4 regions of the Paenibacillus sp. FSL R10-2778 genome follow, and region 3 is predicted to be linked to each of the others. Evidence: riboswitches for the same ligand, from Rfam matches in the RefSeq annotation. Region 3 holds a riboswitch; each other region holds the start of a gene.

Region 1 (4,288 bases), 370 kb from region 3:
GCTACAAATTTCAGGCAGCAATACGATCATCCGCAGCTTCGCTGGTGCAATCTGCCAGAGGAGGCGGCTGAGGGCAGCGATGCCGTATGCCTCTTGACCGATTGGAGCCTACTGAAGGACATTGATCTGCATCAGCTGGCGAAAAGCATGCGCAATGGGGTGCTGATTGATGGACGCAACGTGTATTCCAAGGAGCAAATCGAGGGTACCGGCCTCGTTTATCATTCTGTCGGTCGCCCGCAGATGGGTGGATTGAGCGGTTATTCTGCTAGTGTAGCTGGAGCGGTTTAATCGAAGTTATATTGATTGAACTTGTGTTTTTTCTATTTAGGGATGAGCCGTGACTCCAGAGAATGTTTGGACTTCCAGCCGCTGTTGTCTGCAGATTTCCTGATTTTAACCGCTGATAGCGGTAGAAATCCGCAGACAAAGGCGGACGCTATCGCTCTTACAGTTCCAAAATTCCCCTCCGTCACTCCGTTCCCTTATCTTAAGTTTCTAAGCAATTTATAAAGTTAGGTACTCTGATTATATACCGCAGTAGCATTTGTAGTTGTCATTGTCTCTGTCTCTGTGGTGGCAACTAGTCTTGCTCTTGTAGTTGCAGTTGTTCTTGCAGTTGCAGTTGTTCTTGCAGTTGCAGCTGCCTCCCCCGGAGCAGAAGCAAATCTTTAGAAAAACGTGCTTGCTTCCGGCTGGTACAGCCCGGTACGCACGGATCAAGTATTAAGAAGAAGTTGGTTAGGTTAAGAACGGAAAGGGAATTTGGAACTGTAGAAACGGAGTGTTCGCCCGAAAGATTTCCGTAGGAAAGCTAGCTTCGAAAGCATATGCTATCCTCGGATTTCTACCGCGAGAAGCGGTTCAATAAGGAAATCTGAGGATAACAGCGATCGGAAGTCCAAAATCCCTTGGAGTGGTTTCTACCTAACAAATTTTTTTAGTGCATCCGCTCGAAATAAGGCTAAGTGGAAGCTGACGTTTTGATAACAATTCAAATATGCTCGATTTCCATAATTCAAGGAGGGTTCATTCTATGAAAATGGTACTTCTATCAGGCGGTTCAGGTAAACGGTTATGGCCGTTGTCCAACGACTCACGTTCAAAGCAATTTCTAAAGGTACTTGAAAGCCCTCAAGGTGAACCAGAATCCATGGTACAACGTGTCTGGAGACAGCTGGAGGAAGCAGGGATGGCAGAATCATCTTATCTGGCCACCGGCCGTGGCCAAGTAGAAATGATACAAAGCCAACTGGGAAGTCATGTGCCGATTATCGTTGAACCGGAGCGTCGGGATACTTTTCCGGCTATCGCCTTAACAGCTACCTATCTTTATTCAGTGGCAGGTGTTTCTCCAGCGGAGACGGTAGCAATATTGCCTGTTGACCCTTATGTAGAAGCATCTTTTTTCGATACCATAGCTATGCTTGAGGGGACCATGCTGGAAAGTGGAGCAAATCTGGCTCTTATGGGTGTTGTTCCTGAACATGCCTCAGAGAAATACGGATATATTATTCCTACCACCGAAGAGGCGGGGGAAAATGGTTTTATGAAGGTGAGTCACTTTCAAGAGAAACCTGACCGCATACAAGCAGAACAGCTCATCGAGCAAAATGCCTTGTGGAATTGCGGAGTGTTTGCCTTCCGCTTAGGGTACTTGTTAGATATTTTGCAGCGTAAAGGGTTGCCTTTAGGATATGAAGAATTGCAGAAGCAGTATAAGCTATTGTCTTCCATCAGTTTTGATTATGAAGTGGTGGAGAAAGAAGAACATATTGTGGTGCAGCCGTATGATGGATTCTGGAAGGATCTTGGAACGTGGAATACGCTGACAGAGGAAATGAGCAGCAAGCATGTAGGAAAAGGTTTTGTGACGGCGGATTCTGAGGGGACTTGCTTGATTAATGAGCTGGACATTCCGATTACGGTAATTGGTGCGAAGGATCTGATCATTGCGGCTAGCCCGGATGGGATTCTAGTTACCCATAAAGCTGAGAGCCCACGGATTAAAGAAGTGCTGAAGACCTTTGAACAAAGACCGATGTACGAGGAACGCCGTTGGGGTCATTACAAAGTTATTGATTATGTGAAATATGATGAAGGCAATGAAGTGCTGACCAAACGGATTTTTATATCCGAGGGGAATAATATCAGCTATCAATTACATCGCAAGCGTAGTGAAATTTGGACAATCGTCAGCGGCGAAGCAAGTATTGTGCTGAATGAGAAAAAACATAATGTGAAGGCTGGGGACGTGGTACGTATACCGGAAGGAACGAAGCACGCGATCCTTGCTTTGACGGATGTTGAGTTTATAGAGGTACAGACGGGGTCTGAATTAGTAGAAGAAGATAACATACGTATTACTTTAGACTGGAATGATATAGAACTACAACAATTCATTTCATAGGTCTAACCTATCTATTTAACCAATTCAAAATTTCTTGAAACAGGTAAATTGACTCAATTATCAAAAAAAGTCATAAAAACACTAAATATATCATTAATTGTCGTCGATACTTACGGTAAGAGAGATTATTTCTCTTAAATTGAAAAGGCAAACCTATCGAAAGGTAGGGACGCAAAGCTATAGGGCCTTCGAAAGAGTGGCAGCCTGGCTACCGAAAGGGAGATTATTTTGAAAGCTTACCGTACGTATCGATTGTTTGGTGCATTTCTGTCACTCGTCCTGTTTCTGACTGCACTTCCGCTTGCTGTTGGAATTTCGCCGTCTGTTGTCATAGCTGCTTCAAATTCTGGAACGCCAGTTACCCCAGGTGCCTCACCTGAAGCCGTAAAGCTGCTTAACTATTTTTACTCGATCTCAGGAAAAGGTATTATTGCCGGTCAACATGACTATTTAGAAAGTCCAGATGAAATTAACAATATGCTGAAGGGAACCAGCGGACAATATGCGGCTCTTCACGGTTATGAAATGGGTGCGATCAGTGGTCAGTCCGAAGCAACGATGGCTTGGCAACGTCAAAATGTGGTGAACAGCGCCATCAACTGGAATAAAGCGGGCGGGATCGTAGCTATGACTTTTCATGCTAACCTGCCGGGCACCTCTTATGACTGGGATAATGTGAAAAAAACACTTAGCCAGAGTGAGTTCGATAGTTACGTTACACCGGGTACCAAGCAATATAACAATCTGATCGCTGAGCTTGATAAGGTGGCCGTCTCTTTAAAAAGCTTGCGCGATGCCAACGTTCCGGTGCTTTGGAGACCCTATCATGAAATGAACGGGAACTGGTTCTGGTGGGGGAAGAAAAATAACTTTTCTAAACTATGGAATATTATGTATGACCGTTTTGTTAACGTTCATAAATTAAATAATTTGTTATGGGTATGGAGTCCGAATGCTCCCAATGTTTGGTCAGATCCTTATGCGCTAACTTATCCAGGTGCTGATAAAGTAGATATTCTGGCAGCAGATATATACGAAAATGATTACCAGCAAAAATACTATGACAGCTTATTGAGTCTAGCCGCAGGCAAACCGATTGCGATCGGGGAGAATGGTGAAATGCCTAATCTGGAGAAGCTTCAGCAATCGCAAAATAAATGGACGTATATGATGAGCTGGGGAAAAATGCTTTACGAGAATAACAGTGCAGACACAATCAAAACATTTATGAATAGCAACTATACCCTGACCAGAGATAAATTAAATACTGGTCTGGCACCGACACCTAGCGCCGCACCAGCGCCGGCACCTTCCGAAGAAGAGGGGGAGGCAGCAATTCCTCTCGCGAAGGGGCTTGCAGGAGAGTATTACAACAACATGCAGTTGTCGGGAGCAGCAGCTCTTAACAGAACTGATGCAATAATCGATTTCAATTGGCGGCAAGGCTCGCCGGATGCCGCCCTCGGGATTGATCGGTTCTCCATACGTTGGAGCGGTAAAATCAAGCCATTATATAATGAGCAATATACATTTTACACTACCTCAGATGATGGTATCCGTGTCTGGGTGAATGGGGAATCCGTGATTGATAGTTGGACTAAGCAAAGTGGTACTGAGCGTAAGGGCACTATAACGCTGAAGGCTGGCCAGCTATATGATATCAAGGTGGAGTATTACGAGAATGAAGGCGATGCGAGAGTCCGCTTGATGTGGGAAAGTGCTAGTCAAGCTAAAGAGACAGTTCCAGCAAGTGCACTTTTTCTTCCGGATGTCTCCTGATTGATGAAAATTAAAGGTCGATCCTTAGTGGCTCTGCGTTATTGCAGAGCTACTAAGCTATAGTCCTCATTAGGTCAGAAGACGATTGTCCGATAACAG
Region 2 (4,288 bases), 1.7 Mb from region 3:
GCCGGATTCGACGTATTAGTAACGGCCAACAATCATTGCATGGATTATGGTGCCCCGGGTCTGGTTCGGACGTTACGAGTTCTGGACCGTAATGGAATCGACCACACGGGAACAGCTAAATCATTAGAAGAATCCAAGAGAACGCTTATTAAAAACGTCAAAGGAATTACGATTGGCATCCTCTCCTACACAGCAGGAACCAACCGAATTCCTGTACCAGTGAGTAAGCCATGGCTGGTTAACCGGATATCTACGCCCAAGATTATTCGGGAGATTCGAGATTTAAAAAAGAAAGTCGATCTAGTCTTGCTTTATCTGCATTTCGGAAGCGAATATCGTTACACTCCAAACAAGAGGCAAAAAGAGCTGGTCAATCTCTTCTTTAAAAATGGCGCCGACATCATACTGGGGTCTCACCCACATGTTCTTCAACCGTTAGCGCTTCGTGGAAAAAAACAATTCGTTATTTACTCATTGGGGAATTTTGTTTCGACTAAACTAATGAATATTCCTTATACACAAAGCGGTATCATTCTTACGCTTAAAATAAAGAAGGATGAAAAAGGACACACGAGTATAACTAACGTAGGTTACATCCCGACTTGTGTAGATCGAAGAATAAAAAGCGGCAGGAAAATTACAGAGATCATCCCCATCCGCGACGCATTAAAGAGAAGCGACACCGACATAAAAACAGAACGGCGAAATCTCATGAATCGAATGTTGAAACATACGACAACAATCTTAAAGAGGGAATAGAGTCGTTACAGAAAAATAACGTTCCGCGGAATTTACCGCGGAACGTTATAGATTTAGACCTCAAAACTGTGTTTGGGTTTAGCGTAAACGATCAGGCATCATTAATTTAAGGAATTCTAGAATACCATTCTCTACTACAAGTTCTTCTCTATCTTGATCAGCAAGTACTCTTCTGATGAGATCTTCTTTACCCTCCAGTACTTTACTTGTCCAATGAGGATCAATGATAAGAGAGCGTCCTACTGCTACTAATTCAGCATTTGTCAACGTGTCCTCTGCGTCCTGTTTGGTACGGATATCTCCTACCCCAATTAAAGGTATACGGCCTTTGATTTTCTCATGCACATATTGCAGGATTGATTTTTCTTTAAAATCTTCTGATGCAGATACTTTCTTGAAGTCCCCTAATGAAATATGCAGATAATCCAGCTTTTTATCAGCTAATTTATCAATGAGATAAAAGGTATCGGTGATTTTAATTCCAGGCTCTTCATATTCTTCTGGAGAAAAACGATAACCGACAATAAAATCCTTAACCTTTGAATTGTCAACAACAGCAATAACTGCATCCACTAATTGGTTAATGAAATTAAATCTTTTTTCTAAGCTTCCGCCCCATTGATCTTCACGACGGTTGGAGTGTGGAGAGAAGAATTGTTGGATTAAATATGTGTTTGCTCCATGAATTTCTACCCCGTCAAATCCAGCTTGAATAGCACGTTGAGTCGCTTTTTTAAAATCCTCAATTACACCGAAAATTTCATCTTCTGTTAATGCTCTTGGAATTTCTGCATTCGGGCGTTCGGCAGCAATGGCGCTGGAGGAGACGGGTTGTACGCCACGCAATATTTTTGAATCTGTCATTCTTCCTGCATGGAATAGCTGTAAAATAGCCTTTGTTCCATTTCGTTTAATAGTAGATGCTAATCGGCTGAGGCTAGGAATAAATTCATCGGAGGAAACACTAAGTTCACCTTCCCATCCTTTTCCACCCTCTTGTACATTTGCTGCCGCAGTGATGACCGCACCTACTTCGCCCGTTCTTAGCGAATAGTATTTCAATTCATCTTGTGTTACTACACCGTCATAAAAGCTCATTCGAGTGGTCATTGGAGCCATAACCACTCGGTTTTTTAATGTCAGCCCTCTGCGAAAAGTTAATGCTGTGTCTAGTGCTATCATCTTTTTCCCAACTTTCATTAAATTATATTTAGATAAATTATTATATACATGCGCATACATATAAATTACAGCAATGATTTATTCTTGTCAACTAATAAAGAACTGCTGTTGGATACAACAAAAAGCGCTGTTCCGCTGAACAGCGCTTTTCGCTCGTTATGAATCGTCCTTATTATTCTAGTTCGGCCGGTTTTACAATGGCTGCACCTTTATTATTTTTGGAATATTTAGCTTCGATTTTCGTGGTGTATGTATCTTTGGCTCCATCACTTACCAGCACATAACTCAGATCGACTGTCAGCTTTTCCGTTTGCCAGGTCTTAGTATTGACGAATAATTTCCACGTTACGCTTTTGGGTTGAACTGTCTCTCCATCCCAGAGGTTCTCCTGGTCATAGAGTTTGATTATCCCCTTAGCTGCTGTCGGATCGGTTACCGTGAATTGTAAGACTGTTTGTGCGCCAGCAGTGCTGACTTTCATGGATTTTTTATAACTTTTGACCGAATCAAGCATGGAAACAGGATCGTATTGGCCTTTAGAGTAAAAGGCATCCCATTCCGTTTTCTCCAGTCCAAGCCAATATTGTGCATCAGGATCGATTGGCTCCCCGTCATCGTCGTAACCTTCATCTTCAGATTCATCGATCAGTTCACTTCCGTCTACAAGATAGTAAAACTCCTTGTCATTGGCATATAGACTGTACGATGTTTCTAAAAGACTACTAGCGACAGTGCCTGCTGCGGCAAAATTCGGCAGACGGTTGATATCCAGCTTCAGAGTGTTGGTGTTGCTGATACGCACCCCGCCGCTTTGAATATCCTGTTTTTTGGTCACATCCAGATGGAAATTCTTTATTGCTTTGGAGGCTGCCGTTACTTTGCTGATCATCTGATCCGCGGTTACTACTGTTGAGGTAGCTGCTGACACTACTCCTGGATTAGACATCCATCCGATCGTTCCGGACAGCAATAAAGCACCTACTGCCAAACTAGTACCTATTGTTTTGAAAAAACTGTTCATGTACTTCCCCTTTCGGCCCCTTGCGATAATGTAACGCCGTATAGGTCGAAATAATAAAAGAGCTCAAAATAGACTACATATTCTTAGAGCTATCCTTTATGCTTCATAAGACATCCCTATGGCGGCCTGGCGATCATTTCCTTCTGTCGAAAGGTTTTAGACCCATGGCTTTGTGTCATCATCTTTCGATGATTTTACCTTTAACGCGGACATTCAATTAGTTTTAATAGATTACGGACGCATGTCCCACCGCTAATTTTATCATGGTTATAATTACCTGTAAACGACTTATCTTCCATTCGAATTCGCTATGATACTCAGAAGAAATACTACAATCAAAATGAAAAATGAACGATTACATACGCTTATAAGTCTTATTAATGAGAACAGTAAAGACAGGGGGTGCAGCAAAATGAGTGACCGGGAAATTTTCGAGCTCTATAAAGAACAAGTATATTATTTTTGTTACTACTTAATGAAAAATCAGGCAGATGCGGAGGATATTTCCCAAGAGGTATTTGTAAAAGTTATCTTAGCGGATAAGTCGAAGGTAAGAAACTTGAAAGCTTGGATTTTACGAATTGCTTCGAATGAGTGCAACAGTGTGATCAAAAGGCGTAAGACGGGGTGGATGAAAGAAGTACGTAATTATTTACTATCCAGGTTTGAGGAATCAAACCCTGTAGAAAAACGTTTGGATCGACAGGAAACTAAAAAAGAATTACAAGGGTTATACAGTCAGCTTCCTGACAAAATCAGAATGGTAGTAGTCCTTCGTTTTATAAACGAATTGACTGTACCCGAGATCTCTAAAGTTATGAGCATACCCGAAGGAACTGTAAAATCCAGACTGAACAAGGGACTTAAAATACTAAATAGAATGGGTGGAACCCAACTAAAGGAGCTGAATAGTAATGAGTCTCTTTATTGAAAAAGATAAACATATTCCCCGACCGGATTATGATTTGATGTGGACTGCCATAGAACAAGAAGCTTATACACGTCAAAGAAATCTGCATGCCTCCCAGAATACTCCTAGGTCTAATAAAAAGGTTATTCCTATCAGTATTGTCTTCTCTTGCCTCTTACTTGTAGCCATTCCTGTATTCGCTAGTATGACGATTAATTGGGATAAAATTGGTGGTCGAAGTGTGAGCAATGCATTAAATAACGGCATCGGTCAACAGTATAATCTTCAAACTTCCAGTTCAGGAGTAACAATGAATTTGAACGGTGTTGTAACTGATGGAGAAAAAATGAAAATGCTGTTATCACTTGATACTAAATCTGATCTATCCAAATATACTGGATTTGCTACAGAGGAAA
Region 3 (4,288 bases):
GGTAGCAGTTACTCTACCGGACGTTCTTCCCTGGCAACAGAGCTTTACGATCCGAAAACCTTCATCACTCACGCGGCGTTGCTCCGTCAGGCTTTCGCCCATTGCGGAAGATTCCCTACTGCTGCCTCCCGTAGGAGTCTGGGCCGTGTCTCAGTCCCAGTGTGGCCGTTCACCCTCTCAGGTCGGCTACGCATCGTCGCCTTGGTGGGCCGTTACCCCACCAACTAGCTAATGCGCCGCAGGCCCATCCCTCAGTGACAGATTGCTCCGTCTTTCATTCTTCTCTCAGGAGAAAAAAGAAATTATCCGGTATTAGCTACCGTTTCCGGTAGTTATCCCAGTCTGAAGGGCAGGTTGCCTACGTGTTACTCACCCGTCCGCCGCTAAGTTATTTTGAAAGCAAGCTTTCAAAATAACTCCGCTCGACTTGCATGTATTAGGCACGCCGCCAGCGTTCGTCCTGAGCCAGGATCAAACTCTCCAATTAGTATTGAAAAGAGCGATATGCTCATTTTGAAACATCTGACGAGAAAATTAATTCTCTAATTTTGGATTTCACTTGCGTGATTTCCTACTCACTCGTTGTTCAGTTTTCAAAGATCAAGTTCTCGTTGGCGCCGTTTAATGTCTCAGCAGCAACTCTTATAATATATCATGTTATCTTCAGAAATGCAAGCTTTATTTTCGAAGCTTTTTATCAGCCTCGTCTATATCGCCTGTACGCTGTCTAACAACGCTTACCTATAATACCCCAACTATTAATAGAAAAGCAACCCCTAATATAAAAATAAACAACTAGCTTAATAATTAAGCTAGTTGTTTATTTAATAGAGTTATGTTTCTAGCGACGAACTTAATAGTATTTTGCCGCAGTATATTTGCTTGAGGCTTTAATTAAATCGGTTTTCTTATCACTCTTTGCAAGTCCTGCATCCACTGTAGTATCAATGGTAACCCACTTCCCATTAAGCAACACTTCGTTCCAGGCATGATATTGCGTAACGTAGCTTGTATTCCCCATTACCAACTTAGCAGGAACATCTACACTCCGCAGCATTGCGGCAAAAAGAGAAGCGTAATCATAGCAAATCCCTTTTTTAGTAGTCAATGTCTTATCGATGCTTGGAATATAATCAGTAGTTACACTATTAGCAAGAGAGTAATCATATTGTACATTCGCAACTACATAGTTATAGATCGCTTTAACTTTCTCTTCGTCTGTTGTTTTGCCTTGTACTAATTGTTTAGCTTTGACAATCGCTTTATCAGAAGAACTCCATTTCACATTCTGTACGGAGCCCAAATATACGGAATTCGAGTCACTCATGGTTACGTCTACTACTTCGGAATATAATGCTTTGTATTTATTGCCGGTTGTGTTCTCCAGAACAGAAACCTTATAAGTCCCATTTCCTTGTTGCAAAGGGAAGTCCTCAGCTTGTCCAGAAGCATACAAGTTATATGTATAGCTGCTGTTATCTTTGGTGATCATGAGTTTGATTCTTTTATCTTTCGGAATATCATAGTTAATACCAATAACACCTTGAGCCACTTTGGATGTAATCAACCAGCTGGCATCTGCACTTGCAGCTTGAGCTGTACTTACCGGAACTGAAGTCATTAGGACGAACAACGCCACCAGCATAAAATAAACCTTTTTCACGGATAAAACTCCTTTCGGTAGCTGGCTGCCATCCTTTCGGGAAGGCCCTTTAGCTTTGCGTCCCTACCTTTCGATAGGTTTGCCGTTATCGTATAAGCTCTATCTGTTCTAGCTTTACTAGATATAATTGATAGAATCCATTTGAAACAAACAAAAAAAGCCTCTTCATTCGGTAGCTGGCTGCCATCCTTTCGGGAAAAGGCCCTTTAGCTTTGCGTCCCTACCTTTCGGAAGGTTTGCCGTTATCGTGTTTAGCTTTCATAGTATAATACTATCATATTTATAGTTGTGAACAAGACCTAATTTACTAGATTACCCATTATTTTATAAATATCTCCCGGTATTTGTGTTTTCTTGTCATTCACTATTCTCATTTTGTTAATTTGGCATGAACAATCAGCCGATGCGTTGGATTCACTAGCGGATCACATGTAATCAGAGTAACAATCTTATCCTTGTCATTCCCGTCAAGAACGGAGACATCACTCGGATCTACAACAGAAATATCATACACCTCATAGTTAAACACCTGATCACTAGTCTTTACCGTGATAACATCCCCCACAACAACCTCATTCAATCTGTTAAACAAACGACCCGTAGTTCGAGCCCGATGCGCCGCGATTGCAGCATTCCCGATCTCTCCAAGGGGTGCCGTTTCTTTCATATGGGCTGCAGCATGTTTCATATTAGCTTTTGTAGCCCCTTCTAATACAGGCAGCTTCAAATCAATCTTATCGATTTCAATTAATGCGATTACTTTGCCACCGACTTCAATCTCCGGTTCAGGCTTTTCTGTCTCTTGGGGTTGGGGCTGTGCCTGAGCATCCAGAACCGATTCCTCTGCTAACAGCTGAGTAACTTCAGCATACCTGCTCTTCAGATCTGGCTGGGGAGTACTATCGGCAGTGCTTAGTTCAGCCGTTTCTAATAACTTCTCCTGCTGCCTGTCGTTGTACCACTCGTTAGCTGTCGGATATAACATGATAAGTATCCCAGCCAGTATGAGTAGATAGGAGAATTTACGCAATGTTATTCACCTCCGTATATTATTTCTATGGTTATATACAAATCAAGCAGAAACAGCTACTTGCCTTTAAGCATAGCAACTCCTTCTGCCTGAAATTAATGTTTAAAATACCCATTTACGACTTCCAAAGAAATTGATGATCACCGTGATAAAGGTAACCAGCACCTTGGAGATCAAGACTTGAATACCTAGTTTGTCTGTCAACAGATGCATTAACAACAGTGATATTCCGAGCACTACCAGATTCAGCACGATAAACTTGACCAGCTGTACGCGGTCGAAGCCTTCTTTATTCCCCCGGTTGCGATCACGAAAGGTAACTTTTTTATTCAAAATAAAGCTATTCGCCGTGCCTGCACTATAGGAGATCACCTGCGCCAATGCGTATACCATCCCTAGTGAATTCAACAATGTGAAAATCACAAAATCAATAAGCGTATTGAGCAAACCTACGGCATTAAATTTGAGGAACTGTATGAATGCAGCGCGCAAGTTCTTATCTGACATCATTGTGGTCCTTCCGGCGGTCCAGTTGTTCTTCGTTCTGGTAGCCTTTAGTCTCACTAACAATATATAGCGGTCTATCTTTAGACTCGTCATAAATCCGTCCGATATACTCCCCAATCACACCCAACAGCATCAGAACAATACCGTTAAAGAGCAGATTGACACCTACAATGGAAGCCCAGCCCGGAACCGTCCAGGAGGTGAAAAATATCCTTTGGAACAAGACGAAAAATAAATAGAGAAAGCTAGAAAATGAAAGAAAGAATCCAATATACGTAGCAATCTTAAGCGGCTTATGTGAAAAAGAGGTGATGCCATCTAACGCAAAACGAATCATTTTCTTCAGCGGATATTTGGTTTCTCCGGCAAAACGTTCTTCCCGTTCATATTCCACCATAGTCTGCTTGAAGCCAACCCAGCTCACCAAACCTCTGACATAGCGGTTCTTTTCTTTAAGTCCCCGCAGGACATCACATACCTTACGGTCAATAAGACGGAAATCGCCTGTATCCGTAGGAATATCTACACTTGTCATACTGCTGAGCAGGCGGTAAAAAAGCTTCGCGGTGACCTTTTTGAACATCGTTTCTCCGTGGCGCTTCAGGCGTTTCGCATATACAACGTCGTAGCCCTCTTTCCACTTCTCGATCATTTGCAGAATGACCTCCGGAGGATCCTGAAGATCAGCGTCAATAACAACAACCGCTTGACCTTCGGCATAGTCCATGCCAGCTGTAATCGCTACCTGATGTCCGAAATTACGCGAGAAGTCAATCAGCTTGACATGCTCGTCTCGTTCACAGATCTCCCGAATCATCTGGGCGGAACGATCACGACTGCCGTCATTGACGAAGACCAGCTCATAAGTATCGCCGCACTCGTCCATTACTTTTTTCAAACGTTCATAAGTATGGCTAATTACTTGCTCCTCATTGAACATGGGTACAATCACACTATATCTGGCTTTCACCTTTATTCCTCCTACAAGCTTTTTGGAGCGTTACATCCATCTACACTTCATAATAACGCTGCATGCATAAACTTATTTTATAGATTTTTATTAAATCCTAGAAAACCCAAGTAGGGAA
Region 4 (4,288 bases), 910 kb from region 3:
CTGGAAGTGATCCATCCCTCCAATATAAGAGTGCTGTCTGCGGTGGCTATGAATGATACTGTATTATTTGAGATTAAACATGAGCCTTTTAAGCAGATGCTTGCCGATTACCCGTTGATTAAGGAGCAATTGATGCTGCTGCAAATGGACCGTTTATTTTTATCGAATCGGTTATTACATGAAATGAAATTTCATGATGCGAGAGCGCGTGCGATCTTTACGCTGAGAAGACTATACCAAAGATTTGGAGTAGAGGAGCAAGGCAAACAGAGGATTGATCTTCGATTGACCCATCAGCAGTTCGCGGATATGATCGGAACGTTAAGGGAGACGGCTACTCTTGTGCTTAAAGATCTGCAAGAGCAAAAGATTATTGAGATTCAACATCAGCAGATCACCGTGTTAGACCCGAAGTATTTACTGGAGTATACGAATTTCGATTGAGAAGAGCCGTTCCGGGATCTTTTTCAGAGAATTGATTATTAAAGGGGTTATGAATGTGGCTTGTAATCATTGTGTAGTAAGAGATCTGAATTTTGAAATCAAGGCTCATGGTGAGCTTAATCTTAGGGTTTTACCTGAGGTTATTCATCACCTGAGTAGAAGTAATACGATACATAAGGTGGAAGAAAATGTGATTACAATTAAGGAGGCTGGGGTGCGGGATTTTCTGGATTTCTGTAATGACCATATGGAGTCGGAGCAGGTTGAATTCCGTATAGATGACCAAACATGGAGACCCCTATCCGAATTACCCACTGTACTTGATATGGAGTGGATTGATGAGGTTATCACTAAGGGTCTTGTTACTTGCTACTTCCAACCGATTGTGAACGTAAGGGAAGAGATTTTTGCATACGAGCTCCTATCCAGATTTAAAAAAGAAGACGGATCTCTTATCTATCCTAATGAGATTTTTGCGGCGGCACGTAATCGTGGGCGTTTATATGCTTTAGACCGGTTATGTAGAATGACGGCTGTAAAATATGCTGCACCCTTAAATAAAAAAACGTTTATTAATTTTATCCCAACGTCGATCTACGCTCCAGAGTTCTGCTTAAGATCAACCGTTGAACTGGCCAATCAATTAGGCGTCGATCCTTCTCTTTTTGTCTTTGAAGTTGTTGAGACGGAGAAAGTGGATGATCTCGCTCATTTGAAAGCTATTTTGACATATTACAAGGATCGGGGATTTGAATACGCTTTAGATGATGTTGGTGAGGGCTTCAGCACGATCGAGATGTTATTGGAGCTTAAACCCCATTACATGAAGCTGGATATGAAATATGTTCAGGGTGTGTCCAGCGATCTGAACAAACAGAAAATAGCAAAGCAATTTTTAGAAAAAGCTTTAGAAATCCAATCCGTTCCTTTAGCAGAAGGTGTGGAGTTTAGAGAGGACTTTGAATGGCTTAAGCAGAGTGGTTATCAGTTGTTTCAGGGATATTTATTTGGAAAGCCTGATCCTATTCCCAAACAGTAATCCTAATGAGTATATATCCGTCCAGAGGATGAGATGAATTTCAGGTCAGAGTCTGAGTACAGCCAACCCCCGGGGTTGTATAATTTAGGTAATTGAAAAGGGGGACGGGATGGATATGAAATGGCATCAATTTGTAACGCGCTGGGCAGATTCTAGGGGCTTTGATGGACGAGAGATTGATTATCAATGGCCTTCTCCCTCATTTCCGGTCATCAGTATTCGCAGTAATCTAGGGCGATACTCAGGTCAAGCGTATGGTCGTGGAGGTAAACCCCGTGTGAAGACAGCCGTTGGATTAATCGCTATTGGAGATGTAGCTGTCGGCTTGATTTCCATAGGTGCGATAAGCGTGGGCGTATTATCCTTAGGAGCAATATCACTGGGAATGTGGTTAGCGATCGGAGCAATAGCACTTAGCTGGCTTGGCTTCGCAGTGGGAGCGATTGCGATTGCAGGCGTGGCTGTAGGAGCGATCGCAATCGCGGAAAAAGCGTTGGGGGCCATCGCCATAGGGGATACGGCGTTTGGTGCGATAGCGATAGGCAGGATCGCTGGGGGTGCCATAGCTATCGGACAATGGGCATATGGTGTAATCGCAGTTGGCGAACATGGTTTCGGATTAATTCCCGTCACGGGCGATGTGTGGAATTGGTTCCGGCGTTTGTTTGGATCGGGGAGTTAAGTAGACCTACAGTCCTAAAGGATGCCCTTCTCTTCCGGGATGGTCGATAAATAATATCTATCACATAAGAAAAACTAATTGCAATTACCTATATTCATTTCATACCAATTAATCATGCGATCCGATCTAGGCTTATGTTACTCTTTGAATGTATTCGAAACTTCATAGGCAAACCTATGGAAATGTAGGGACGCAAAGCTAAAGGGACTAAGGTTATCATAACTATTGTCAGCCAGCTGCCAAAGAGTGTGTAACGCTTTTTGTTAAAATATAAGATATTAAGTATAAGTTATACACCTATACTTAATATCTTATATTTCTCGCTTAAACGCTTACCGTCCTTATAGGACGCCGAAGGCGTTTATGCTTGTTAAGGTTTAATAAAAATTAAGTCTTAATTTTTAGGCGACTTTATACGCAATCAAGCTACTCTTTTGGGGTAGTTTTTTTTGTGCCCATTTTTGGGCACTGGAGAGATTCATATGACATCTGGGGGTAAGAAGAGATGAAGAAAATGATTGCGATCGCTACATCGGCGGCCATGTTGGCCAGTTTTTCGAGTGAGGCAGGTTATGCTTTAGCAAGTGAGGCAAGCAAGGTAAATGTAACAAAAAAAGTGGCGCAAAGTAAGGTTAACTTATTAAGCAACGCTTCGGTTATTCCGTTTGAGCTGTACGGCAAGGATGCTCTAAATGCCTATAATGAGGTTTTTAGAATGAATCCAGCAAATATTAAATCCATCACAAATAACGGTGGTAACTACTCAGGCTCGCCTATAGCTAAGGCTATGGATGGGGATATGAGCACGCATTGGGAGACTGGCAAACCGAATAGTTCAACGTTTACGAATGAGGTTGTGTTTGTTTTCAATGAGTCCACTGAATTAAATAGAATGGTATACGCGGCTAGGCAATCCGGTGCGAAAGGTAAAGGTTTTGCTCAAGAATTTGATATCTACGGCTCCACTACCGATGCGGGTGATTTTACGCTCGTGTCTTCTGGAGAATATACAGGCTCAACCGGTGATGTAGTGGAGATTCAGTTCGCACCTACGGCATTTAAGAGACTTAAATTTGTCTTCAAAAAAGCGAACCAAGATTGGGCGAGTGCGGCTGAATTTTCATTTTATAAAGAGGATAGTGTCTCTGCTAAAATGAAAAATTTATTTACTGATGATACCTTGAGCCAAGTTAGTGCTGCCTTTGATACGGCAGAGAAATTAACAGCTTTAGAGAATGAAGTGCAGGCACATCCACTGTATGCGCAGTTTAAAGAAGAGATAGAGAATGCAAAGATCCTTTTGGAGAACCATCAGGTAGAGGCAACGGCAGCCAAGGTTTCGAAGCTAAAAGGGTATGGAACAGCCTATGAAAATGCCTATAGCCAAGCTTATAGAATGCCGAATGCAAACGTATCAAAAGTAACGGTGAACGGTGGAAGCTACTCAGGTACGAAGCCTGAATATATGCTGGATGACCAGCCCACTACGCATTGGGAAACGAACAAAAACAATGATGCAAGCTTCACGAATGAAGTCGTGTTTGAACTAGCGCAAGCGGAAGTGCTGGACAGAGTGGCTTTTTTGGCTAGAGATAACCGCAAAGGATTCCCAGAGGCTTTTGAAATCTATGCATCAGAGACGAGTAAAGGAGAGACCTTCCAACTTGTATCTAGCGGAACCGCGGTTAGTACCAATGACTTTCTGGAATTTAAATTCGAACCGACGAAGTTTAAAAGATTAAAATTTAAGTTCACAAAAGCTAATATCAACAGACCTTTTGCGGCTGAATTTAGATTTTATACAGAAGATAAAGTAAGCGAAGCTGTAAATGGTATTTTCACAGATGGAACGATGATTGCGGTTGTGCCTGCTTATAATAGCGTCGAAGCAATCAACGAATTAGAAGAAGCGGCAAAAGTACATCCGCTCTATCCAATCCTGAAAGATTCTTTGGATTTAGCTAAGAAGCTAGTGAATGGTGAAGTTCAAACCGAAGGCACCATCATTGAGGCGGAACAACGTGGAGATATGAAAAAGCATGCGCAGGAAAACCTGAGAATTGGTTTTGGTACGAACAACCAGCCTACAGGTCTCGTTGCAATGCCTGGAGATACGATCAACG

What was found. Region 3 has a riboswitch for cyclic di-GMP ahead of NST40_RS03225 (transglutaminase-like domain-containing protein). Riboswitches for the same ligand answer to the same signal wherever they lie in the genome.
Region 1: another riboswitch for cyclic di-GMP. It lies ahead of NST40_RS04780 (glycosyl hydrolase); the one in region 3 lies ahead of NST40_RS03225 (transglutaminase-like domain-containing protein).
Region 2: another riboswitch for cyclic di-GMP. It lies ahead of NST40_RS10590 (DUF6612 family protein); the one in region 3 lies ahead of NST40_RS03225 (transglutaminase-like domain-containing protein).
Region 4: another riboswitch for cyclic di-GMP. It lies ahead of NST40_RS30230 (NPCBM/NEW2 domain-containing protein); the one in region 3 lies ahead of NST40_RS03225 (transglutaminase-like domain-containing protein).

What each region holds. Positions count from the first base shown of each region.
Region 1 is NZ_CP151956.1:1,104,794-1,109,081, forward strand. Features, by position in the region: gene NST40_RS04770 (UDP-glucose/GDP-mannose dehydrogenase family protein) at 1-291, shown strand, start outside; gene NST40_RS04775 (sugar phosphate nucleotidyltransferase) at 1,037-2,410, shown strand; cyclic di-GMP riboswitch class I at 2,547-2,626, shown strand; gene NST40_RS04780 (glycosyl hydrolase) at 2,639-4,189, shown strand.
Region 2 is NZ_CP151956.1:2,428,941-2,433,228, reverse strand. Features, by position in the region: gene NST40_RS10600 (CapA family protein) at 1-759, shown strand, start outside; gene NST40_RS10595 (NADH-dependent flavin oxidoreductase) at 838-2,001, opposite strand; gene NST40_RS10590 (DUF6612 family protein) at 2,114-2,962, opposite strand; cyclic di-GMP riboswitch class I at 3,080-3,171, opposite strand; gene NST40_RS10585 (RNA polymerase sigma factor) at 3,375-3,893, shown strand; gene NST40_RS10580 (DUF4179 domain-containing protein) at 3,877-4,288, shown strand, end outside.
Region 3 is NZ_CP151956.1:731,674-735,961, reverse strand. Features, by position in the region: rRNA gene NST40_RS03230 (16S ribosomal RNA) at 1-487, opposite strand, end outside; gene NST40_RS03225 (transglutaminase-like domain-containing protein) at 854-1,663, opposite strand; cyclic di-GMP riboswitch class I at 1,677-1,757, opposite strand; cyclic di-GMP riboswitch class I at 1,832-1,914, opposite strand; gene NST40_RS03220 (class D sortase) at 2,034-2,693, opposite strand; gene NST40_RS03215 (GtrA family protein) at 2,796-3,203, opposite strand; gene NST40_RS03210 (glycosyltransferase family 2 protein) at 3,190-4,170, opposite strand; gene NST40_RS03205 (phospholipid carrier-dependent glycosyltransferase) at 4,268-4,288, opposite strand, start outside.
Region 4 is NZ_CP151956.1:6,757,631-6,761,918, reverse strand. Features, by position in the region: gene NST40_RS30245 (Crp/Fnr family transcriptional regulator) at 1-444, shown strand, start outside; gene NST40_RS30240 (EAL domain-containing protein) at 635-1,483, shown strand; gene NST40_RS30235 (hypothetical protein) at 1,599-2,165, shown strand; cyclic di-GMP riboswitch class I at 2,323-2,409, shown strand; gene NST40_RS30230 (NPCBM/NEW2 domain-containing protein) at 2,671-4,288, shown strand, end outside.